One region of the Neobacillus sp. Fa239 genome, then DNA from elsewhere that is predicted to be linked to it. Evidence: riboswitches for the same ligand, from Rfam matches in the RefSeq annotation. Region 1 holds a riboswitch; each other region holds the start of a gene.
The links. Region 1 has a riboswitch for cobalamin ahead of cobT (nicotinate-nucleotide--dimethylbenzimidazole phosphoribosyltransferase). Riboswitches for the same ligand answer to the same signal wherever they lie in the genome.

Region 1 (8,049 bases):
TGGCTTGGAATTTCAGCGAGCCACTATCGGTTCCGTAAAGCATTTGTGGCTCAAGGTTATTCACTTGATAAGCTGCCTTATCGGGCAAAATGGTATCCATTTGGACCAATATTTGCGCTTTCTGTTGGTTTACTCGTCACTTTAGGTCAAGACTACCAGGCGTTCCTTTCAAACAAAATTGATTGGGGCGGAGTAATTGCCGCCTATCTTGGCATTCCTCTATTCTTTTGCTTATGGTTTGGCTTTAAGTTCATAAAGAAAACAAAGGTAGTGAAACTAGAAGAATGCGAATTTGATTTTGACTATGCGAAAAAACATGATTGATCAATCTTAGGAAAAGGTGCCCAAGAGCCAATTTTTGGGCACCTTTAACTTTTGAAAATGGACAGCACTCTTAAATGTTAGGGTGTTTTTGTTTAATGTGAGCCATTGCGTAACTTATTTTACTTCTAGGAGTGCCGCCAAAAGGGGCTTTCTTTGGAGTAACACTTGTGATGTTTTATAGGAAAGCGGCTGTATCAAATCGATACGCTATTAAATCGATACGCTATTAAATCGATACGCTTTTAAATCTATATCTTAGTAAATGTCGATGTAATCTCGTCTAGCATTACCTGCCAGGCTTTTTAATTTGGATAGGGCTAAGTCACATATTCGCCATAAAGGATGGACTCAAACTGCTATTGCAGGTGTAACTGGTTTTGATAGGAAAACAATAGATGTTTTAAAAATAAATCTCCCTTGCAATAGATGTTGAAAGTATATTTCATTAAATCTTTCTTTAGTTGTTTTGCATATATTGCAGGAAATATTATCACTAGTCTCTAACTAGGGACTAGTATTGGTCTCATAGTAGAGACTGGTTCTGAGAAAATCATCTTAGATTAGTTACCTCTACGAGGCGTTTGCATGAATTGCAGACGCTTTTTTATTTTTAGGGTTAAGCAAATTACGGATTTCGTCGAAATATGATGATTATTGTCCAATCCAAACTTGTCCTAAGAAATATATTAAATAGAGGAAAGTATTCTTTCTTCAGATAACCCAATAGGTACTGGAGGTGATATACATGCTTGATGGATTGAGTATGTCTTTTACGTTAATCGTAGTATTGTTCATTCTACTAATCATTGTTGGTACTTCGTTTACGATCTAGTAAATTTTTTTTCGGGATTAAGTGCAGGCTGAGTAAACTTTCCCTTTGTCTAGACTACTGAAACGAAAGGAGGATGAATTACACATGTTTTTTTTCCCTGGCGGCTTTAGAAGAAGGTTTCTCCCTATTGAAATCGAAATCGAGATAGAAAGAAGAAGACGTATTGAAATCGAAATCGAGATAGAGAGAAGAAGACGTATCGAAATCGAAATTGAAAGAAGAAGACGCAGATTCTTTTAGACAAATGATTTAAACATGTTTCCAAAGAGCCTACGGGCTCTCTTTTTTAGGCTATTTTCACTTAAAAGTTTAAGAACTATTGACATGCATCAGTTACTGGAAATGGGACGGTTTAAGTGGCAAAGAAAAAAACCAATAGTTTCGTAGTGTACAAAACTTACAACTTTTAGCCCTTTTTTGGAAGTTCGAATGGAGATGAATGATAAAAGTTAATTGACAAAATTTACGAGCATATTTAATATTAAATTGTCCAATTAAATAAGAAATTTTCTCAGGTGCTTCAATTCGAAGATAATAGGGAAACCGGTTAAAGTCCGGTACGGTCCCGCCACTGTAATCAGCATTATTCGAACCGTTCAGCCACTGCAAAACAATTTGTGGGAAGGCTTCGGTGCTCGCTGTAAGTCAGGAGACCTGCCTGTGAAAAATAGCACAATATACCTTCGAGGAGAGGTAGGTTGAAGAATTATATATGAGGATTCCTGTACGTGAATCATATATACATATTTCAACATAAACTCTGCCGAATAAGGCAGAGTTTTTTCTTTTTTTGTAAGGGGTCGTTGCTAGATTAAAAGAAAGGAAGATGGTTTTGACAGATATTATTTATAATCGTGCAGCTGCAATCCGTCCGTTGAATAGCAAAGCGATGCAGAGAGCAGAGTTTCGCTTAGATGATTTAACAAAACCAAAAGGAAGCCTTGGAATCTTAGAACAAGCCATCATTCAGCTCGCTGGAATTACTGGAAACATTATTCCTTCAATAGATAATGCCGGCTGTGTTATTTTTGCTGCTGACCATGGTGTCAATGAAGAAGGGGTATCAGCTTATGATTCTCATGTTACGGAAGAAATGACGGTAAATATGTGCATGGGAGGTGCAGTGAGCAGTGTTTTGGCAAGACATAGCAGGATTGACCTACAAGTCGTTGACGTTGGAATAAATTCAAAAGTGAGGCACCCAAAAGCGGTGGTTCGTAAAATTTCCCTAGGTACCCGGAATTTTGTGCAAGACTATGCCATGTCTCGGGAGCACGCAGTAGAGTGTGTGTCTGTTGGTATGGAAATAGCTGATCAACTTATTGATGAAGGGAAGGAACTGTTGATTTTTGGAGAGATGGGGATTGGAAATACAACCTCCGCTGCAGCAATGGCTGCTGTTCTTTTAGATTTACCTGTGAAGCAAGTCGTAGGAAAGGGGACGGGCATTAGTGATAGGCAGCATCAGCATAAGATACAGGTTATTGAAACAGCGTTGACTAAACACTGTATTTGCAAGGATGATCCATGGGATATCCTAGCTGCCGTTGGCGGATTTGAAATCGGGGCAATGGCAGGAGCCATGATTGCCGCTTCCAGCCGGTCCATTCCAGTTGTACTAGATGGATTCATGACAGGTATCGCAGCGTTATGGGCCTCCCGTTTCAATAAGGATATTAAAAATTATTTGATTGCCTCCCATTGTTCATTGGAACAGGCACATACCTATGTATTAAAAGCATTGCAATTAGAACCAATGGTACAATGGCAGCTTCGCTTAGGTGAGGGGTCGGGAGCGCTGCTAATACTGCCCACTTTGCAGCAAGCGTGCCGAATTATGGCGGAGACATCTACCTTTGATGATGCGAAAGTGAGTAACCCACATCGTACGGAATTAAAAGAGGATGCTTTCATGGATTATGATGGTGAAGACACTCTTGGGCCATCTAAACTTGATTTTTCTCCTGCCGAACAGAAGGCAGTCTATAAAGCATTGGCGGCCCGCAGGGATATTCGTTCTTACTTGCCTGACCCCATTTCAAAGGAAGCTCTGGGACGCATTATTCAAGCTGCTCATTTAGCTCCATCCGTCGGTTTTATGCAGCCTTGGAATTTTATCGTTATATCAGATCAAAACATTTTAAATGAATTATATCGTGCAGTTGAGAAAGAAAGGATTCGGGCTTCGGTAAAATATACTGATATGAAACAAGACCATTATTTGCGGTTGAAGCTGGAAGGACTATTACAGGCGCCGATGACTATATGCGTAACGAATCATTCGGGAAGAGGAGGCCCGCATGTTTTGGGGAGGAATACCATTCCGGAAACGGACTTGATGTCAACAGCCTGTGCTATTGAAAATATGTGGTTAGCAGCTCGGGTAGAAGGGATTGCGATGGGGTGGATTAGCATCTATCAGAAGGAAGATGTTCGCAAGATTTTAGGAATCCCAGATTCGATTGATCCAGTCGCATTGCTTACTATCGGTTATACCTCCCATTTTCCGGATATCCCGATATTGGAAAGGGTCGGATGGGGAAAAAGATTAAATTTGAAAGAGCTCATCTTTCAAAATATATGGGGGGAAGAGGAGAAGGATGTATGAAAATTTACACACGCGGAGGAGATAAAGGTAAAACCTCCATTATTGGTAAAGCCCGCCGTTTTAAAGATGATATTCGGATAGAGGCCTATGGAACCGTTGATGAAGCAGGCGCTTATATCGGGCTTATTATAAGTGAACTTGAAAAAAGGTATGAGGATATTCGGGAACATCTCTTATCTGTCCAACAAATGCTTTGGAATGTCGGCGCAGATTTAGCTGCTGCTCCTGATGCAGATTACACCTACCGTACACCGGAAAATGCTGCTGGAGTGCTTGAACCCTTGATTGATTCCTATAAGGAGGAAGCAGATCAAATCACTAAATTTATTTTGCGTGGCGGAAGCCGTCATTCAGCGCAACTTCAAGTCGCCTGTACAATTGTCCGACGGGCAGAACGATGTACTGTAGCTTGTATGCGCCAGGAGGGAATTCATTTACCAGCTTTAAAATATTTAAACAGGTTATCTGACTTGCTGTTTGTCATGGCCCGGGCTGTTAACGCCAGAGAGAACATAAAGGATATCGAATATAGCAACAGCACGGAAGTATTCAAGAGCCCTGACAAAAGAGATTAGGTTGGATATGAATTGAAAAATAAATTTTTATTTAATGAAAAGGAGCCATCTTAAAATGAAAAAGCAAACACTTTTTACTCTGATTTCTATTATTGTCCCGACAGTTTTTTTAGCGGCTTGTGGAAATCAACAGACTGCTGCGTCTCCAAATAGTGCGAATGTAACTTCCCAAAGTCAGCCAAAGGAAAAAACATCAGCATTCCCTTTAACGGTCACAGATGAGGCTGGAAATAAAGTCACAATTCAAAAACAGCCACAACATATCGTATCCGTGACAGAAGGTACTGATGAAATCCTTGCAGGCATGATACCAAAAAGCAAGTTGGCTATGGTGACAACCTATTCAAGTGATCCACAATATTCCAATGTCATAAATTTTGTTAAGGGAATTCCGCAAATTCAAAATGCCAATGCAGAGACAATCATTGCGGCTAAACCTGACCTTGTATTATTAGCATCTTATACAAACCAAGGAATAGTTAATCAAATTAAACAAGCGGGCATTCCCGTCTATGAGTTTACCGATTTTACTTCTATTAGTTCCGTTGAAAAAAGTATCGAAGTGGTCGGCCAATTAGTAGGGGAGAGGGGAAAATCCAATCAGTTGGTACAGTCAATGGAATCGAAGATCAATACTATTTCAAATGCTGTTAAGGACAAAAAGAAATTGACGGTATTAGACTACAGTTCCTATGGTTATGCGGCTGGGGACAATACAACTGTTAACCAAATGATTGAAATGGCCGGAGGAATCAATGCAGCCAAAGGCTTAAACGGATGGCAAAAAATTTCTGAAGAAGAAATTGTCAAATTAAATCCTGATGTGATGATTGTTGCAGACAGTGAAAAAGGGTTTGTAAAGAAGGTTTTGAGTGATTCTGCGTTACAAAATGTCAATGCAGTTAAGAATAAACAGGTTTTTGCTATAAATGGGGCCGATTTATCATCTGTATCTCAATATATAGTCAATGGGGTTTCTGATGTTGCACATGTGTTAAATCCTGATGTGAAGTTGCAGTGATTGGAAACCGGATCATACCTATTTTTGTAGCCATTGGAATATTCTTTATTATGGTATCCGCTCTTGAAATTTCCATCGGTCCAGTGTCCATACCGGTTCAGCATCTCATTGGTGAAGCATGGGGGTATTTCCATGGCATGCGTACAACCGATGCAGTGGTAGTTGGGGCCGTACGTTTGCCGAGATGGTTAGCTGCTGTAATGATTGGCGCAGGGTTAGGGGGTACAGGAGCTGTTATGCAGGCTCTTTTCCGTAATCCAATGGCTGACCCTGCTATCATTGGGGTATCCAGCGGTGCTTCCCTTGGAGCGGTTATCGTGATTCAATCTGGTCTTTCTCAATTAAGTCAATGGAGCACGCCCCTTGGTGCATTTACAAGCGGAATAATAGTTGTTTTCGTTATTTATCAATTATCAACTTATAAAGGAAGAACAGCCATTTATTCCTTACTTTTAGCAGGGGTAGCCATTAGCTCGTTTTGCAGTGCCATCGTGACCTTGCTTTTATCCTTGGCGCAACTTGAAACAATGCATGAAATGCTGTTTTGGCTCATTGGCGGTTTGGATGGTATCACTTGGCCGTCAGTTGGCATCGTATCTATTGTTGTTCTTCTTGGATTAGGGCTTTATACCATACAAGCCCCTTCACTCGACATTATTTCCATTGGGGAAGAACAGGCTGAAGGAGTAGGAGTGCCTTTACAAAGAACAAAGCGATTTCTTTTCATCATATCGGCATTGGTTGTTGGAGCTTGTGTAAGTGTAAGTGGTGTCATTGGATTTATAGGGCTGATTGTTCCTCACTTGCTTCGCATGGTGGTTGGTCCCCGCCATCAATTTCTTATTCCTGCATCTGCTCTTGGGGGAGCATCCATTCTTTGTTTATGTGATGTGATCGCCCGTATGGTTTTTGAACCAGTTGAATTAAATGTAGGAATCGTTACTGCTTGTTTAGGGGCTCCTTTTTTTCTTTATTTATTACGAAAACAAGATCGAGGTATCTATCGAGAGGAGGGGTAACAACATGAGAAGTTCTTCGGTAATAACCAGGCCTGAAGTAGAAGAAGCATGCCACATGTCAGAGCCAATCATTCAGGTTTCAAATCTCGGATACGGATCCCTGCTTCGAGAGATTCATGGGACCTGGCAAGGAGGAAAACTCATTGGCTTAGTTGGACCTAACGGGGCGGGAAAATCAACTCTATTACGCTTATTGGCGGGAATTTTAAAGCCTACGAAAGGTGAAATTCGTGTCAATGACCATCTTTTACATAAGAAACGGACGAATTGGCGTGCCAGGCAGATTGCTTATTTACCTCAGCATATGAACGATCAAATTCCCTATACTGTATCTGAATTTGTGGCTATGGGTCGGTTTGTATTTCGCACTCAATCCGGGGCATTGACGAAGGCATGCCGGGAGAAAATTGAAGAGGGGTTACATCGGCTGAATCTGGTCCCTTACAGGGATACCCCAATGGTTCAGTTATCGGGAGGTGAACAACAGCGGGCAGCCATTGCTCGCTGTCTGGTTCAAGAGAGTCACATCCTATTGTTGGATGAACCTATTGCGAGTCTTGATCTGTACTATCAGATGGATATTTTGCAGCAGCTAAAGAATTTGTCATCTCAAAAATACCTTGTCATTGTAGTTCTTCATAACATAGAACTTGCGGCAAGATTTTGCAGTCATTTGATTATGTTAAACAAGGGACGAATCCTTCATCAAGGCCCGACACACGAGATATTTAATGAGCAAATGGTACAGGATCTTTTTGGTATGCCAATCCAAATATATCCCGATCCATATAGTGGACATCTCCGTATGAGTATTCACTCGAGTGAGGGGGATTTTAGACTTAATTCTACTCGCATGTTAGTTGAAAAATCAGTGCATTTGGAATGAACATAAAATAGTAAAAATCTTCATATTTATAACTCTACTCGTTTAAATATTAGCTAAGAAATCAATTGCTGAAGAAACGTTTGATTGGATAAAAATTGAAAATGAAATATTACTAGACTTTAACTTGAGGAGGCAATCTAAATGAAGGTATGCTCGTTTTTACCCGCCGCTACCAATATGATCTATGAAATGGGACTAGAAAGATATCTGAATGGAGTCACATTTGAATGTCCATCGGATAAACCAAAAGTTGTTCGCACCCATCTCGAGGGGCGTAATCTTTCAAGTACAGAAATTGAAACTTTTGTAACAGAATCATCAAATATGGGAAAAAGTTTATATTATGTGGATATGGAATTATTATCAGATATAGCACCTGATCTTGTGTTTACTCAAGATGTATGTGATGTATGTCAAATTAGCACCTCTGTTGTTCAAAGAGCCATTGGTTCCCTTAAAAAGCAACCAAAAGTGGTACCATTAATACCGCGAAGGCTACGGGATGTATATCAGAATGCACTAACCATTGCAAAGGAGCTAGGAGAAGAAAAGATTGGTCTTGATTACTTAGCTTCCTTACAAAAGAGAGTACGTGCAATTACTGACAAACTTCGTGAACATCAAGCAGAACCAAAAAGAGTGATGGTTATGGAATGGTTAGATCCCATTTATAATTGTGGACATTGGATTCCTGACCAAATCTCTTTGGCGGGTGGAGTAGATATGTTGTCCAATCCTGCAGGTTACTCTGTAATAACTCCTTGGGAAAAAGTACAACAATATG
Region 2 (8,049 bases), 330 kb from region 1:
CTCCACACATAGGTCGATGCCTTGAGTCACTGTTGGTCGTTCAAATTCTAAAAAGCACGTCTTCACCAGTATAGAATCGTCCCAATTCCCACTCATCTCACCGATGAACTCGCGAACCTGCTGATTTCCCTCTTGATCTTTGCTCCCATGCCCCACAAATAAAATTGCTTTCAAACTATTTCCTCCTCTTTGTTTGTAAATGCATTCCCTGATAATTGGCCACTAGACTTCTTCCCTTTACTCCCCGCAAACAGCCGCTTCGATTTTAAGGTTTGGTGTAATATCCTGGTACACAAAACCTTGCACCGCTTTGACCCGTTTAAAAAATTTATAGAAACGTTCATTCGGATAAGCCTTTTGTTTGTACTCTTGAACAATCCCCTCTATGACCTCGACAATTTGGTCCGGATGGATTCCTTCCGCTGCGATTTGGCCGGGATGTGCCGTTCTTCCAGCTGTCTTTGCCCCTAGAAATAAATCAAACGCTCCTTTGCGGTAGACAATGCCAATATCCTCTTTTACGGCTCCATAACAGGCCATTCCGCAGCCATTCACGCCAAGTTTTAATTCTTTTGGGAGTTCCATGCCGCCAAGCCTTTCCTGCAGCTCATCGGCATAAGGGATGGAATCCTTCTTTTCACCGTCACAAAAATCACAGGCTTTTACGGTTAATACGTCACCGACAGGAGCAATCAAAAAGTTTGCCGCCGTTAGTTTTTCAACAATCACATCAGGATTAGAGGTTAAAATTTGCAGCTTCATAAAATGGTCTTGTGTGTACTCCATGACACCTTCTTCTCCGACAATTTTGGAAAGAATGACCATCTGATTCGCGGTAAATTTTTTATTGGCGACACCAGAGCTGACCGCTACCTCAAAAATAGATTGAAAGTCTTGCTTCACCAATAAACCTTGAGCTCGTTCATCGTTCTCACCAAGGATCATTTGCAAGGCTTCCTCAGCCAGTTCTCTTGGCGACTCTTTCATTGGGGTTGGGGTGACTTGTTTCTTGTTCACCGGTGTTGCATCTTCCGTTTGCTCCAGTGCCCATGGTTCGGCTTCCTTTTGCAGACGCTGATGCGGTTTCAACGGCTGTATTGCCTGATTTAATGTATACTTCCGCTGATAACCGCGCGGAGTAATGATCAATCCTTCGTAGAAAAATGTTGAAGAGTTGCCAATTAAAACGGTAGTTAACATGCCAATTTCATGTTCGAGCATCTCTTGTAAATTGGTTAAAACGATCTTTTGACTATCACGGTAAGCACTTTTTACCAATCCTACAGGAGTGTCTGGCGAGCGATATTTTAAGAGAATTTTTTGAGCTTCCATAATCTGCCGTGTTCTTCTCCCGCTTTTTGGATTGTATAAGGCAACCACGAAATCAGCTTGAGCGGCCGCTTCGATTCTTTTCTCGATCAAGCTCCAAGGTGTCAAATGATCACTTAAGCTGATCGTACAGGCATCATGCATGACCGGTGCGCCTAATAAAGCAGCACAGGAGTTGATGGCGGAAATGCCAGGGACCACCTCCACTTCTACCCCTGAGTTTTTTTTCCAGCCTTTTTCGATTAGCACTTCATAAACCAGTCCTGCCATTCCATATACTCCGGCATCACCGCTCGAAATGACGGCTACCCTGTAACCGTGCTCGGCTTGTTTCACAGCCTCCTGGGCCCGGCTCACTTCTTCTGTCATTCCTGTGCTGATGATTTGCTTTCCAGCTATTAATCCCTTGATTAGATCAACGTATGTTTTGTAGCCGATGATAATATCACTTTCTTGGATGGCTTCTTTTGCCCGTCCAGAGATATGTTTTTCATCACCAGGGCCAAAACCAATAACGAATAATTTGCCTTTCATCCTATTACGCCACCTTCCAAAATTTCCAAAATCCAGATACTATCGGCTGTTAAACCTTTTCTTTAACAGCCTTTTGTATTCCTTCGATGCATTCCGACCCTTCTGGCTGTATGAATCCTTGTTCGGAATAGTGATAGATCGCATGCTCTTGAAGGCAATGACCTTCCGCCAGATGACGCCTTACAATTGTAGTTCCCACTTCTGGGCTTACGTTTTTATACCAAGTCCCTGATGGATAGACGATGGCAACGGGTGCATCCTTACATCTTCCATTGCATCGTGTTCTTGTTGTATGAATAAGTGAATCTAAATCTAAATTAGCAATTTCATTCCGAATGGCTTGTGTTGCTTCCTCCCCCCCTTTTCTCATACAGCTGCTGCCGTTGCAAATGAATACATGGTGTTTCGTCCCTTGTAAATTCCAAGTAGTCATGTCACACACTCCTTTTCGTTTTTTACGCAAAAAAGCACCCCTATGGACATAGGGGTGCAGAATATATACACAAAAAAATGCGATGTATGTTCAGCACTTCTACCTATGTTCCCGTAGGTTGATTGAAGCTCTTAGGTAAAGGCAGGTCTCCTGACTTAGGTTCATCATTCCATTGCGTCTTCCCGAATTCCTTCAGTGACATCTGCAACGAACTCCCCATACAGTGGCGGGTACCGTGACGGATTTATACCGTACTTCCCTATTAAGCACAAATTTTTAATGTGCACCTATCCTAATCTATTTAATTGTTAAAAAGGCTTGTTTCCTCTAAAGCAATACTTGGATCATAAAAAATGATTTTGAATCATCATAACGCAAAAATCCGTTCAACATGAGTTGAACGGATAAAACGTAAGCACAAAGAATGTTAATAAATAATCATTTTTGTCCAAACGTTCCATCTTCTCAACCCCCGAAGAAATTAGAAACTTTAACAGCTAAGACAGGTCTCCTGACTTGTGTATCTTCCTACTTTAGACCCTTCCCGTATCGTCTATATATACGTTTCAGTGGTTTGTCTATTTCGTCCACACTCACAGTTGCGGGGACAGTTCTGGTATTGCACCAGATTCCCTATTAAGCCCTAAGGCATCTTAACTAATTGTTAACAAATTAGTATTTAATTTATGAGATATTATTATACTAGTCTATCAGATTTAATATTTCAAGAGTTTATTAAACTTCTTTTACGAAAACGCTGCCCGCCAATAACTTCATCTTGTTTAAATAATTATCAATAAGCCGAAAATATACAAGTTTTTATTAATTTCCTTGCATATTTCGGCTTTGTTACATTCAAAAAACATCCTTCATAAACATCATTTTTTAATTGCCATATACAGCTACGTGTTTGTCTTTTGCAGATCCATTCCAATAAGTTTCGATGATATGGTGTGCGAATTAGTTAAATAGCCTTTCCAACCTTCGTTTTTTAACATAATTTGTAATAAGAAAGCACCATTGTACCAGTTGCGATTTAGTTGCAACTCAAATAAGGAGGTATTGATTTATTAAAAAAATTATTATGAACGAATCGATTCAATCCAATGTGGTAAGGCTTGTATCGGAAAACGGTCAACAAGTGTTACCGACAGTTCAGGCGCTTAAGATGGCAATGGAAATGGGATTGGACCTTGTCCAAATCAGTGAGGCAGATCCACCGGTATGCAAGATTTTAGATGGTGGAAAATACAGATATGAATTACAAAAAAAAGAAAAGCAGAATAAACAGAATCAGGTAACCATCGAAACAAAAGAAATACGCATGTCCATCACGATTGACGAAAATGACTTTCAAACAAAAGTTAAAAGCGCGATTGGCTTCTTAACAAAAGGGTATCATGTAAAGGTGAGCGTCCGTTTTCGCGGGAGAGAAATCACCCATTCAAACATTGGGGAAGAACTTCTCAGCAATTTTTGCCAAGAGGTCAGCCACTTGGTGAAGTCTAAAACAAACGCCACATTGCAAGGCCGCATCTTGTCGATTTTGTTGAAACCATAAAAAAGAGCCTATTAAAGGCTTTTTTTATTGGCTCAATTGTGCGATCAGCGAGAACTAATCAAAATTTTGCAGTATTGATTGGTTTTAATGGTGCAATTCCTTATTTCAAATCCGAAAAAACTTATAAATTAAAAACGGTAGGTTTATTTTTATAGTGGTTTAAATTCATGCCGACTTGATGCAGGCAAGCTTTACGGTGAAAGTAGGAATTTTGCTGATTGCCTGCTTTTTTGTAAAAATATTATTTTTAAAAAAGGATTTGTTGATATTATTGTAGAATTCTGAAAATAACGACTTCTTGATATACGAGGTGATAATATTGAAAAAGCAGTTCATTTTTCTTATAATTTCGCTATTTTTAGTTTTTGTCTTGTTTTTCATGTTCCATGATTTCCGTTCAAAAAAAACAATCATTGCTGTACTTGATTCAGGAATAAGTCAAACAAAAAGCATAAAAAAGGCTCATGTTTTAAATGGATTTAATTTTATTAATCCCTTTCAAAAACCGAAAGACAAATACGGGCATGGGACAGAAATGGCAGAAATCATTTCTCAAATGTCACCAGATAACGAAATTCTTCCTGTAAAAGTGGTATCCGACAGGAATACAATCAATCACCCCTTCATGGGACTGGCTATTCTTTACAGTATCGTAAAAGGTGCAGATGTAATTAACATGAGTTTTTCCTATACCCCAATGGATTTTTTTACATCTTTGATGATAAAAGTTGGAGAAGCAAAAGGGGTGGTATTTGTCGCTGCAGCAGGAAATGAAGGAAAAAATAAGGTTGATTTTCCTGCGGACCAAAATGGTGTGATTGCGGTTGGTGCTTATGATACAAAAACGAAAAGGATTGCAAGCTTTTCAAATTATGGAAGTAAAATCGCTGTATACGCTCCTGCCGATGATATTCCTAAAGTTTTGGGTAAAGGGACGAGTATGTCAACAGCATTTGTGACTGGAATTGTTGCGGATATGATGAAAGATGGTGTAAAAAAGGATAACATTAAAAAAGAACTGAGTAAAGACTGTGATTTATTAACCCTTAAGAAAATGAATTATGAAGCCATCGACATAAATTCTGCCTTCGCAAAATATATGAATAAACCCTATTTGGAATTAGACCAATATAAAACTTTTTCAAGAAATAAATTTCAAGTACTAAATCTGAAAACAGAAAACCTTGAGAAATTGACTGTTAAAATAAATAACAAGGAAATGAAAACGTTTACTATTTCGAATCAATTGTTGATTCCTCTTATATATGGGATGAACAACATCCGGTTAACAGGTTACGGTGCGAACCACTTAAAAACCGTGAAAGATGCGGTTATCCTATACGAGCCAAAGCCCCCTGTAGTCCAAGATGAGTATTATATTAAAAACGGCATAAAATATGTATTATTTACCATTCGGGATTTATCGTTAAAAGAATTGAAGATTAACCATAAGAGAGTTGTTCCATCATTTATGGATTTGGAAGATCAAGATACCATTTATTCTTATCAAATGAAATATCAGAAGAATATCACCATAGAAGCAGAAGATTGCGCTGGAAACCGAACGGTCAAAACAATGGAAGGGTAATTTTTTAAAAAGAAATAGTTTAAGTTTGCTAAAGCATGTAGTGAGGATTAGCAAGGAAAACGTAAGCTTGTAAAAGAGCTTCCTGCGTTGAATGAAAAAGTAGAAGTTTCCTTATAATTAAAAAGATCTTGTCCTATGTTGCCAGGGCTGGGTCCTTTTTTGATTAGTAGATTTAATCCAGTCCGGTATTTTTGCCGGTCCTTTGACAGTAAACGACGTTCTACCATGAATGTCGTTTTTATGTTAAATCACTTATTTACAAACTGGATCTTATTAAAGTAACCTGCTACCGTTAGCAGAACAAGAAAAATGGCTGCCGCACAATCTGTTTCGTTAATCAGGCCAAAAAAATGCGATGCCTTATGTAAGCATCGCACTCCGTTAGTTGGAAAACGATTAACTTATTGTAAGGTTATCTCATCTCCAACATTCACCTCACCTATACGTTCAACCTTAGCCCATACTCCAAAAGTACCACTATGATTATTAACCAAGTTTCGGAGAACCCGAACATCCTGTCTTAATTCCTCTTGTGGATTATTCACCATTACACACCTTTGGAGTGGAGCAACAACTCTCAGGACAACCCTAGGTCCGACATTGATTAGTCGGTTCAACAAATCATCTTCGAGATATCCCGTTGATTCTGTATCGATTAAAACGTTTGCTCGAAAACGACGAGGGTCTACTGGCTCTCCTATTTCCTGACTCAACATATGTAACGCAGAGGTCGTAATGATACTTATTGGACCCTCGTCAAAATGAGATATTGACTCTTCAAGTGTCAAAGTTACTTGAAACCCGAGCCAATCAGTCAATGCCTCGTTTACAGCATTATTTTCACACCGATAATCAGTTCCATCAGGCATAGTTACAATTGGAGTAGTACCCTCATATCTTGCTCTAAAATTAAATAACCCGTCTATCAGTTGGAAGCGGCGTGTTGTCTTACCACTACCAAACTTTCCTTTTATGGTTTTTATAGCCCACAGACGGTCTCCCAAGAGACCTCGATTATCAATTGAAACTGCTGATAAAGACTCTCCTAAAATTGATTTTACAGGAAACCGACGGATTTCTTTGACTACCCCTACAAGTCCATTCTTATAATCCAAAGTTCTACCCCCGTTTTTCCCTTTATAGGATTTTATTCTCCAATATTCATATTAAACCCTTCTTCAAGTACCCTGCTTCGTTACTGCAATAAGAAAACGGGACCGCCGCAGCCATCATTTAGTGTTACCAGCCGGAATATGATCTTTTACTCAAGCACCCTTCAGCCATCGATGAAGCAGAGCCTCACCACAGAAAATGGAATTTTAATCGTTATTCCATGGTAGTTCAATATCTTTTTTTTTTCATATGTAATTAAACCAAATCAATAAGAAAAGGGTACATGGAATACTAAGCAGTAAAGCTAATTTGTAATTAACAAAGTGTAGACGTAACATTGGGAACATCACTGCATCAAATAATAAAGACCACAAAATGTTCCAACCATGATAATGTTTAATTGAGTGAAAAAATTTTAACCCAATCAATTCGATTACAACAAGTGCAACAATCCAACCAAATACATATAAAATACATTTCACTCTTGTTTTAGGAAATTTAGATAAGTATAAAAAAATTGCAGGACTTAAGATTAAAATGAGATAGATAAAGTATGATGCTTCACTATTGAAAGTTTAGCTCAATAATAAAAAAATGGGAATCACAGTAGCCATCCAATTCCTCTATGAAAGCACCCAATTATTTCAAGTGAAATAATTCACTATCTAAATGAATTATTTGGAAAGGGAAAAATTACAGTTTAAATCTTTTAATTAAAGTTCTTCTGATATGAATATGTATATTCTGCTTGTTTGATTGGTTCGTTAAGAAATAGGCTCAACTTATTAAATCAAATTTTTTTAAAGAATTGTAATTGTCACTTAATAAGCAAAATGCCTTGCTCCAAAGTAGAAGCAAAGCTAAGGATTAAGTAGAGGTTTTATCTGTGTCCTCCTTTTTGAGAATTGCATACTCCCGGATTCTTGCATTCATAGAAAGATGTTATTTGATCTCAGATAGGAAACTTTTTGTCCGAATGCCTGAACGACGTAATGTGACACTTGCTTTTACATCAATAGTTGCCCTTGCAAATTCTTGATCCCAGTTTCCTTTTACTTTTTTGAAATATTGGTAATCTCCATGTTTCATTTCATCACCAAACCCAAATATATCAACTTTATAGGTTGTTTGGACTCTTTTGATCGTACTCGAAACGATTTGTTCGATATACTGTTCTGTTTTTTTCTCCAGTTCTTGATAGGTTTTCGTTTTGTCCAAAGCTACATTACACTGGGTTCCAGTTAATTGCGATTCAGCATTTATGTTGATTGTAAAATGAGGTACTTGACGTTGAACACTTGCCTTTACTTTTGAATTGGTTCGAAAAACACGTACGTTTAAATATTTGTTTTTTTCACAGGGGATAGCAAGTTCCGTTTTTTTCAGCTTATTTTGAGTCCATAAGTAATTTCTCGTATGATAAACGGAAAGATAGCCGATTAATTTCTGATTTTTAAACACACCCATTCCGACAACTTCGACCAATGCAGG
Region 3 (8,049 bases), 840 kb from region 1:
AACAGCGGCAATGGACGCCAAAACGGCAAGCAGGACCAATTCTCGTGGATCGACCTTTCTTCCTTCAAAACGAATCAAAAATAGTCCAAATATCAAAATTACCATTCCAAAGCTCAAGAGTAAATATTGATCTTCCCACCAAAAAGAGGTCAATAATACCCCAACAACAAGGAAAAATAAGATAACTTTCATTAAGACTCGATTAAAACGCATCTTCCTAGTGCCTCCTCTTTTGTGATCACGGAGGTTTCCCGGAAAAGCCGCTGAACCATGGTTGTATAAAAGAAATTGCCTTTGAAAAAGCTTTCTGGTGCTCCTTCTGCTGTAATCTTCCCCTGGAACATCATGCCGCATGTCGTTGCATATTGGGCAGCAAATTCTACGTCATGAGTAGACATAAAAATGGTGATTCCTTCAGCATTCAGTTTGCCAAGAATTTTAGCGAGATTCTCTTTAGAAATGGGATCCAACCCTTTTGTCGGTTCATCTAAAAGAAGAATTTCCGGTTTTCTTAGTAATAAACAAGCCATCGCCGCCTTTTGAAGCTCCCCGCCGCTTAAATCATATGGATGGATTTCAAGCAATTGATCGATGCCCAAATCTACCAAAAGCTGTTTTACTCTATCATCTCGAAGAATGCCCCACTGCTCCATTATGACTTCCATTTCTTTTCCTACCGTATCCTGAATGAAAAATAGCTTTGGATTTTGCGGCAAATACCCGATTGTTTTCGGGAGATTGATTTTTTTCAAAGGTTTATTTTCATAAAAAATCCGGCCGCTTTCCGGTTTCACCAACCCCGCCAGCACTTTTAATAAAGTGGACTTTCCTGACCCGTTTCCGCCGAGCAAAGCGTAAAAATCCCCTTTGTTTAATGAAAGGTCGAGCTCATTTAAGATGAATTCGGATTTCTTATCGTAGCGAAATTGTACCTTCTTGGCCTTCAGCCATACCTCACCACAATTTCTTGGATTCAAAGATACATTTTTCTCAACTATTTGTGGTGCCGCTTGCTGAACCCAGTTTCTTCCTTCTTTTACGGTTAAGGGAACATCCCCGTTGCCTCCCATACTAAAAAATAGCGCCGGGATGCTTGGCACAAAGGCTTGATTTGGAGAATTCCAAACCTTTTCAAGTACTTTCCTAGGTTCGCCGCTTAAAAGAACCTGTCCTTTTTCCATCATGACAATTTGATCTGCCATGGTAAACACTTCATCGAGTCGGTGCTCGGCCAAAATAATCGTCATTCCAAATTCCTCGTTCAGCCGTTTCAGCATATCTAAAAATTCTCTTGAACTAACCGGGTCCAATTGGGCGGTTGGTTCATCCAATAACAATATATCCGGCTGCATCAAGAGGATAGAAGCTAAATTTATCTGTTGCTTTCTCCCGCCGGAAAGCTCATGGGTTTTTCTGTGGAGCAAGGATTCTGCACCAAAAAAATGAACCATTTCCGCGACCCGGCTTCTCATTTCACTCGGAGACAGACCAATGTTTTCGAGACCAAAAACCATTTCGTGCAGCACATCATCTGCAACCACTTGATTTTCCGGATCTTGAAAAACAAATCCTATCCCACTTGATTCCCCTTTTATCAAAATGTCACCTGTCAGATTTCCGTGCGGGCGAATCTCGTTTTTTAATAAGTGGAGAAGGGTGCTTTTGCCTGAACCGGATGCACCGAACAGGACGACAAACTGTCCCTTCTTTATTTCAAGGGAAAGATTCCTGATGGCTGGATCTGAACAGTCTGGGTAGGTAAAGGAAACATCATTTAATTGAATAATCGCCATCTAAGCATCCCCCCTGCTTCAACAAATAATGGAAAGCTTATAAATAATAAATAAAAGATAAGTGTTTGAACATCCATCACAGATAAATGCCAAGATTCCATGACCGGATAAATTTGCAAAAATCCAAAGCCAAAAGCTCTCCCGTAAATAATCAGCGTAAACAAAATCAGCAAATAGATACCTGCCAGCAAATCGCCGCTTCGAAAAGTAAAATGCTCATAGCTTGAGCGCTGATGGGAACCGTACCCCCGCGCTTTCATGGAATCTGCCGTTTGGATGGCTTCTTCCAGGGAATAAGTTAATAGTGCCTGGACAAAAAGCATCGCGTTTCTTGCCCGGTATTTCCATTGTCCCTGAGTTACCGAGAGTCCCTTACTTTTTTGTATAACTGAAATCTCCTCCAATCTTCGTCTCATTAACGGGATAAACCGGAGCGTCAGCATTAAGAGGACGGCAAACTGCGGTAAAAATTTTGTAAATAAAAATAACAATTTATTTGGCGTCATCACAATGTTATAGGAAATAAAGAGGACAATAATGGCGATAATCGCCATTGCATTCATTCCTCCATAGGTAATCGCTTCCAATGTGAAGCGATGCTGGTGGATTTCAAATAAAACATGACGCCCTCTCTCATTAAAAAGAGGATTCAGGATCACCATTAGCAAAAAGGTTGAAAAAATGAAAACAAGCCAGTGCCGAAGTCCCTGAAACCGATCGTGGAGGAGGTTCATCATCAATATCATGACGAACCCCGAAACCAAGAAAACCGGATGAAGCATAAGAATCATAAGGGCGACACTCCCCACATAGTAAAGAAAAGTAACCAGCGGGTGTAACCGTTCAAAACGAAATCCCATGCTTCTATCGCTTATTCCGTGTATAGGCATTGAATACTGTCCCCTGCTTTGACTTTCATAACCCCGACACTTCTTGTCAAACTGCTACCGTTTTGCTTAAAAATCCAGCCGCTCTTGACACCGTAGTCAAACTCATAAATATTATCGATTCCCTCTACATAAGCGGTTGCGCCGCTGCCACGGGAATCAACCTGGATCCCGTGTTTTTTGGCAGCTTGCATGAGAATATCATAAATTGTATCTCCGTCCTGAAAGCTTACTTTTTCGGCAGCGAGAATATTTCGATGATCTTTCGGACCTACAATCGAAATGGTAACGGTCGAAATCGGCTTCTGAACAGGTGTTTTTGTTACGGGCTTTGCTCCGGATGTCTGGCTATTAGGTTTTACTACAGGTTTTACTGCAGGTTTTACTGCAGGTTTTATTGTTGTTACTGTTTTTTGTTTTTCAGCAGTATTTGTTTTCTTTTCGGTTATAACTGCTTTTTTTGGCTCATTGATTTTTGTACTTTCTTTTTTCACAGCCGGAATTGCCGTAGATTTTGCTTTTGGCTGTACAGGAACGGTCGGGCTTTTACTAGTATCCTTTTGGACCGCTATCACTACGGGCTTTGTATCCTTTTTGGCTTGGCCTGTGGAACTCGCTGATGTACCACCACACCCCGCTAGACTTACCGAAAGCAGGATGGTGATCATTAATGTTAAAAATCGCCTCAAGCTGATTTCCTCCTATTAAACAAAAAGAATGCTGCCATCCCGATCAGGATGAACACTGCCCCTAAAAGGAGAAGATTCTCTGCGTTGCTTGCCGTGTCCGGTAAAGAATGACCATTTTTAATGTTTGTGGCTGGAGCCGCCTGCTCATTGACCGGAGCCTGTTTCAAGAGCGGCAACTGATACAATGAACCGCTTCCTTTCGTATAAAGCAGGTAGGCTGCTAATGCCTGGAACCCTTGAGTAGACGATACCGGGTCACTTGAATCCCCGCTTTTCCAGCCAAATCCGCCGTCTTTATTTTGGAAGGATAATAAATATTGGAGCAGGTTTGACTTGCTATCCGCAAATAAGCCTTCACTGGCATTAATCCCCAAACTTGAAAGGGCGATGACTACTTGGGAAGCAGTCGTACTATTGTTGATTTTATGGCCAAGGTATTGCTTCGATAAATATTGAACGGCTTTATCTATTTTTACTTTCATGTTCGCTTGGTTTTTATATGGAGCAAATGCTGATAAGATCATCGCCGTTGTATCAATATCGCTTGTGCTGCTTTCATCCCAGGCCCAGCCGCCGTCTTTGTTTTGTTTTTCAAGCAAATAGTTTTCCAGCTTTTCTCTCGTCCAAACAGCAGATGCCGGGATTTGAAAGTGCGCGCTGTCAAGCGCAATTAGCGCATAGGCAACACCGATTAAACCTTGTTTGGTCACGTTTCCATTATATATTTCCTTCACTAGATTATAACCTTCAATATTCGTGGGGTCCCCACCGGCTGCAAGAATTCCAAGAACATATCTTTCCGTATCGGTGATTTTATGAAATTGACCTTGATTCTGGATCATTTGCTTTTTCACATTTTGCAGATAGCTGGCAGGAATCTTTCTGCCTGTTTGTTTCAAGGCAATAGCTTCCCATTCACCTATTTTCTCTTTCATGACGTATCCATCGACAGAGCTGATTGCTTTATTTACTGTCACATTGGAAATTGGTTGAACGACTGGCTTGTCATTCCCATTATCTCCATTATCTCCATTATTTCCATTATCACCGGGAGCCTGCCAGGATTCGAACTGAAAACTGATTTGATCATTCGACTGTAGCTGATAGCTGTCTGCTCCAACCGGTGCCATTTTTCCATTAATATAAAATGCCCAATAATTGGTGCCTTCTGCTTTCATTCCGTTGATCGAAGTTATCATTTTTCCGTATTGGGTATCTGTTAACCCTACCTTATCAGGCCCAAGGGCAGTCTGCAAAAGCTGCAAAGCGGTAGGATGCCCAATAATGGTAATCCCTGATAAATTATTCATTATGTTTTGCTTATCATCTACCACTTTAATGGACACGCTGCTTTGCGGAGGCTTCGTCCAGTCCGTATAACGGAAACTGATTTTGTCACCATTCTGGACAATGTATGTATCGGCCCCCATTTGTGCGGCTACTCCATTCACATAGAAAGCCCAATAATTGGTTCCTTCTGCCTTTAATCCGCTGATCGCCGTCACCATATCACCGTAGGTAGAATGAGAATATTCCACATTTTCTTTCCCAACTGCACTTTCCAATGCTTCCGTAGCGGTTTCTTTATCTCCTAATTGAATGGTCTTTTCAGGCAGTAATGGTGCTGCTTCATCGGTTCCAAAAACGGAAACCGTCCCTTGTTGCCCCTCTATTGCTGCAAATGCTGGAATTTGGAATCCGCTTGTTAATAATGCAAACAAAAGTATTGCTGCCATCCATAAATTTGATTTTCTGCTCTTCATGTCTGTCTCCCCTTTTAAAATTTCCCATAAAAAAATCCCCCAAATTGGAGGAGGGTGTTATGTAATGTTAAGAAAAAACGCAATGCTTACGTTTAAATGCTTAACACTCTCCTATCCCCGTAGGCTGCAGGTGTTTAAAAACAGGCAGGTTTCCTGGCTCATGGTCATGGCTTCCTATGTCTTCCCATCTATTTTGACAGTGACATATTATAGGTTGCTCCCATTTACAGTGGCGGGACCGCGTTGGTATTACACCAACTTCCCTTTTAAGCTACAATCTCTTTCAAGATTTTAGCACCTGTTCTTTCATTTTTTTATGTTATCTCTATTATTATATATATTTTTTTATTTGTATAGATTTATAAAAAAAGTAGTTGATAATTGAAATAGGCAAACAGAAAATAGTTTGCCTATTGGTTTGCTTCATAAATCCATATCTTATTGCTCGATACTTCTGAAAAGATTAGCCATTTCGATTGCTGCCGTCGCCGCATCCCAGCCTTTATTGCCAGCCTTTGTTCCGGCCCGTTCAATAGCCTGCTCAATGGAATCGGTGGTAAGTACCCCAAAAATGACTGGTATACCACTATTTAAGGCTGTTGCGGAAACGCCTTTCGCCGCCTCATTACAAACATAATCAAAATGAGGGGTAGATCCCCGAATAACAGTCCCGAGAGTAATAACTGCGTCATACTTTTTACTTTTCGCCATTTTTTGAGCAACTAACGGAATTTCAAATGCCCCTGGTACCCAAGCCACATCAACGTCCGCTTCATCAACCCCATGCCTCTTCAAGGCATCTTGGGCACCGCTAAGTAATTTACCAGTAATAAATTCATTAAACCGCCCAACTACAATCCCTATTTTTAACCCTGTTCCAACTAAATTGCCTTCAAAAATATGTCCCATCATTTGATCCTCCATTTATGTTTAATAATGTAAAAGATGTCCCAGCTTGTCATGTTTTGTTTTTAAATAGTTTTCATTCTCTCTTCTCAATTCCATTTGAAGCGGAACCCGCTCCACCACCTCAAGGTCATAGCCTTTTAAACCCTTAATTTTTCGAGGATTATTCGTTAGAAGCTTCATTTTCGTAATGCCTAAATCCTTTAATATTTGAGCACCGATCCCGTATTCCCTTAAATCAGCACCAAAGCCTAGCATCTCATTCGCTTCGACTGTATCGTAACCCTCTTCCTGGAGCTTGTAGGCTCTTAGTTTATTTAATAGGCCAATGCCCCGCCCTTCCTGGCGCATGTATAATAGGACTCCGTTACCCTCTTGCTCAATCTGCTTAAGGGCTGCATGAAGCTGCGGGCCGCAATCACAGCGATAGGAGCCAAAAACATCACCCGTTAAACATTCCGAATGTACTCTGACGAGAGTTGGTTTTTCGGGATCAATTTCCCCTTTCACTAATGCGACATGCTCTTTTTGGTCTACAAAATTTGTATACCCGATTGCTTTAAAAGTGCCAAATTCTGTAGGCAGTGTGATTTCCACTTCCCGTTTGACCAGCCGGTCCTTTTTATTGCGATATTCAATCAGGTCTTTTATTGTAATCATTTTCAGGTTTAATTCATCAGCAATTTTCCGCAATTGAGGAACTCGTGCCATAGACCCATCCTCATTCATAATTTCGCAAATCACGCCAGCAGGCTTTGCCCCGCATAAATTGGCTAAATCGACAGCCGCTTCCGTATGGCCTGTTCTCCTTAATACACCGCCTTTTTTAGCGATCAAAGGAAAAATATGCCCGGGTCTTTTAAAATCGTCTGGTTTTGCTTCCGGATCGAGCATGCTTAAAACGGTTGCGGAACGCTCGAAAGCCGAAATTCCTGTTGATGTAAATTTATGATCAATGCTGACGGTAAAAGCTGTTCCATGGGCATCTGTATTTTTCGCTACCATTGGCCATAAATTCAGTTTTTGAGCTAGCTCCTCTTCAATTGGAACACATATTAACCCTCTTCCATGGGTAGCCATCAAATTAATGACATCTGGCGTTGCTTTTTCTGCTAAGGCGATGAAATCACCTTCATTTTCTCTATCCTCGTCATCACATACGATGACGACATTCCCTTGTTTTAATTCATGAATAGCCTCTTCAATGGTATTAAACAATCTTCTCACTCCTTTGTTTTATACGAATCCGTTTTCTTCTAAAAATGAAAGGGAAATTCCTTTTTCCTTTTGGTTCCCTTTAAGACCTGTTAAAAAATGGCCGACATATTTTCCAATCATATCACATTCCAAATTGACGACTTCACCCTGTCCCTTCAAACCCAGGATGGTTTCTGATAATGTATGGGGAATAAGGGAAATCGTAAAACTTGACTCAGTTTTGCCAAAAACGGTTAAACTTGTCCCATCTACCGCAATGGAGCCCTTTAAGATTACGTAATTTAGCATTTCTTGATTCGCTTCAATTTCGTAATAAATGGCATTTTCAAACGGCTTTTTACTTTTGATTACACCCGTGCCATCGATATGACCGGAAACAAAATGCCCGCCAAATCGGCCGCCGGCAGCCATTGCCCTTTCCAGGTTAACCTTTGAACCCCGGTTAATATGATTCAGGCTTGTTGCCTTTACGGTTTCAGGCATCACATCGACGGTAAATCCTTTGCCCGAAAATGAAGTAACCGTTAAACATACTCCATTTACCGCGATGCTATCACCAAGGTGTACATCCTCAAGAATTTTTCCCGCCTCTATCGTCAATACAAAGGTTTCCCCCGACCGTTGAATAGTTGAGATTCTGCCTATTTCTTCAATAATTCCTGTAAACATAGTGTCTTTCTCCTTTAAAATTGAAAATAAAAAACCCTTAAGCAAGTAACGCTTAAGGGTCTCTTTTAAAGGCAATAGGAAAGAAAGGCTTAAAAATGGGTACAATTGTCCCTTTAATAATCCT

Region 2: another riboswitch for cobalamin. It lies ahead of ACZ5XR_RS12440 ((2Fe-2S) ferredoxin domain-containing protein); the one in region 1 lies ahead of cobT (nicotinate-nucleotide--dimethylbenzimidazole phosphoribosyltransferase).
Region 3: another riboswitch for cobalamin. It lies ahead of ACZ5XR_RS09845 (DUF4430 domain-containing protein); the one in region 1 lies ahead of cobT (nicotinate-nucleotide--dimethylbenzimidazole phosphoribosyltransferase).

Annotation. Positions count from the first base shown of each region.
Region 1 is NZ_AP041611.1:2,910,067-2,918,115, reverse strand. Features, by position in the region: gene ACZ5XR_RS14115 (amino acid permease) at 1-324, shown strand, start outside; gene ACZ5XR_RS14110 (YjcZ family sporulation protein) at 1,070-1,156, shown strand; gene ACZ5XR_RS14105 (hypothetical protein) at 1,241-1,396, shown strand; cobalamin riboswitch at 1,653-1,832, shown strand; gene cobT (nicotinate-nucleotide--dimethylbenzimidazole phosphoribosyltransferase) at 1,989-3,764, shown strand; gene ACZ5XR_RS14095 (cob(I)yrinic acid a,c-diamide adenosyltransferase) at 3,761-4,339, shown strand; gene ACZ5XR_RS14090 (ABC transporter substrate-binding protein) at 4,395-5,360, shown strand; gene ACZ5XR_RS14085 (FecCD family ABC transporter permease) at 5,357-6,379, shown strand; gene ACZ5XR_RS14080 (ABC transporter ATP-binding protein) at 6,384-7,265, shown strand; gene ACZ5XR_RS14075 (ABC transporter substrate-binding protein) at 7,407-8,049, shown strand, end outside.
Region 2 is NZ_AP041611.1:2,584,246-2,592,294, reverse strand. Features, by position in the region: gene ACZ5XR_RS12450 (sirohydrochlorin chelatase) at 1-174, opposite strand, end outside; gene cobJ (precorrin-3B C(17)-methyltransferase) at 238-1,863, opposite strand; gene ACZ5XR_RS12440 ((2Fe-2S) ferredoxin domain-containing protein) at 1,913-2,296, opposite strand; cobalamin riboswitch at 2,420-2,602, opposite strand; cobalamin riboswitch at 2,781-2,967, opposite strand; gene infC (translation initiation factor IF-3) at 3,381-3,857, shown strand; gene ACZ5XR_RS12430 (S8 family peptidase) at 4,177-5,445, shown strand; gene ACZ5XR_RS12425 (MOSC domain-containing protein) at 5,847-6,560, opposite strand; gene ACZ5XR_RS12420 (Ger(x)C family spore germination protein) at 7,501-8,049, opposite strand, start outside.
Region 3 is NZ_AP041611.1:2,067,413-2,075,461, reverse strand. Features, by position in the region: gene ACZ5XR_RS09865 (ECF transporter S component) at 1-213, opposite strand, end outside; gene ACZ5XR_RS09860 (ABC transporter ATP-binding protein) at 192-1,793, opposite strand; gene ACZ5XR_RS09855 (energy-coupling factor transporter transmembrane component T) at 1,775-2,683, opposite strand; gene ACZ5XR_RS09850 (DUF4430 domain-containing protein) at 2,665-3,369, opposite strand; gene ACZ5XR_RS09845 (DUF4430 domain-containing protein) at 3,366-5,132, opposite strand; cobalamin riboswitch at 5,259-5,449, opposite strand; gene ribH (6,7-dimethyl-8-ribityllumazine synthase) at 5,571-6,041, opposite strand; gene ACZ5XR_RS09835 (bifunctional 3,4-dihydroxy-2-butanone-4-phosphate synthase/GTP cyclohydrolase II) at 6,063-7,256, opposite strand; gene ribE (riboflavin synthase) at 7,275-7,925, opposite strand.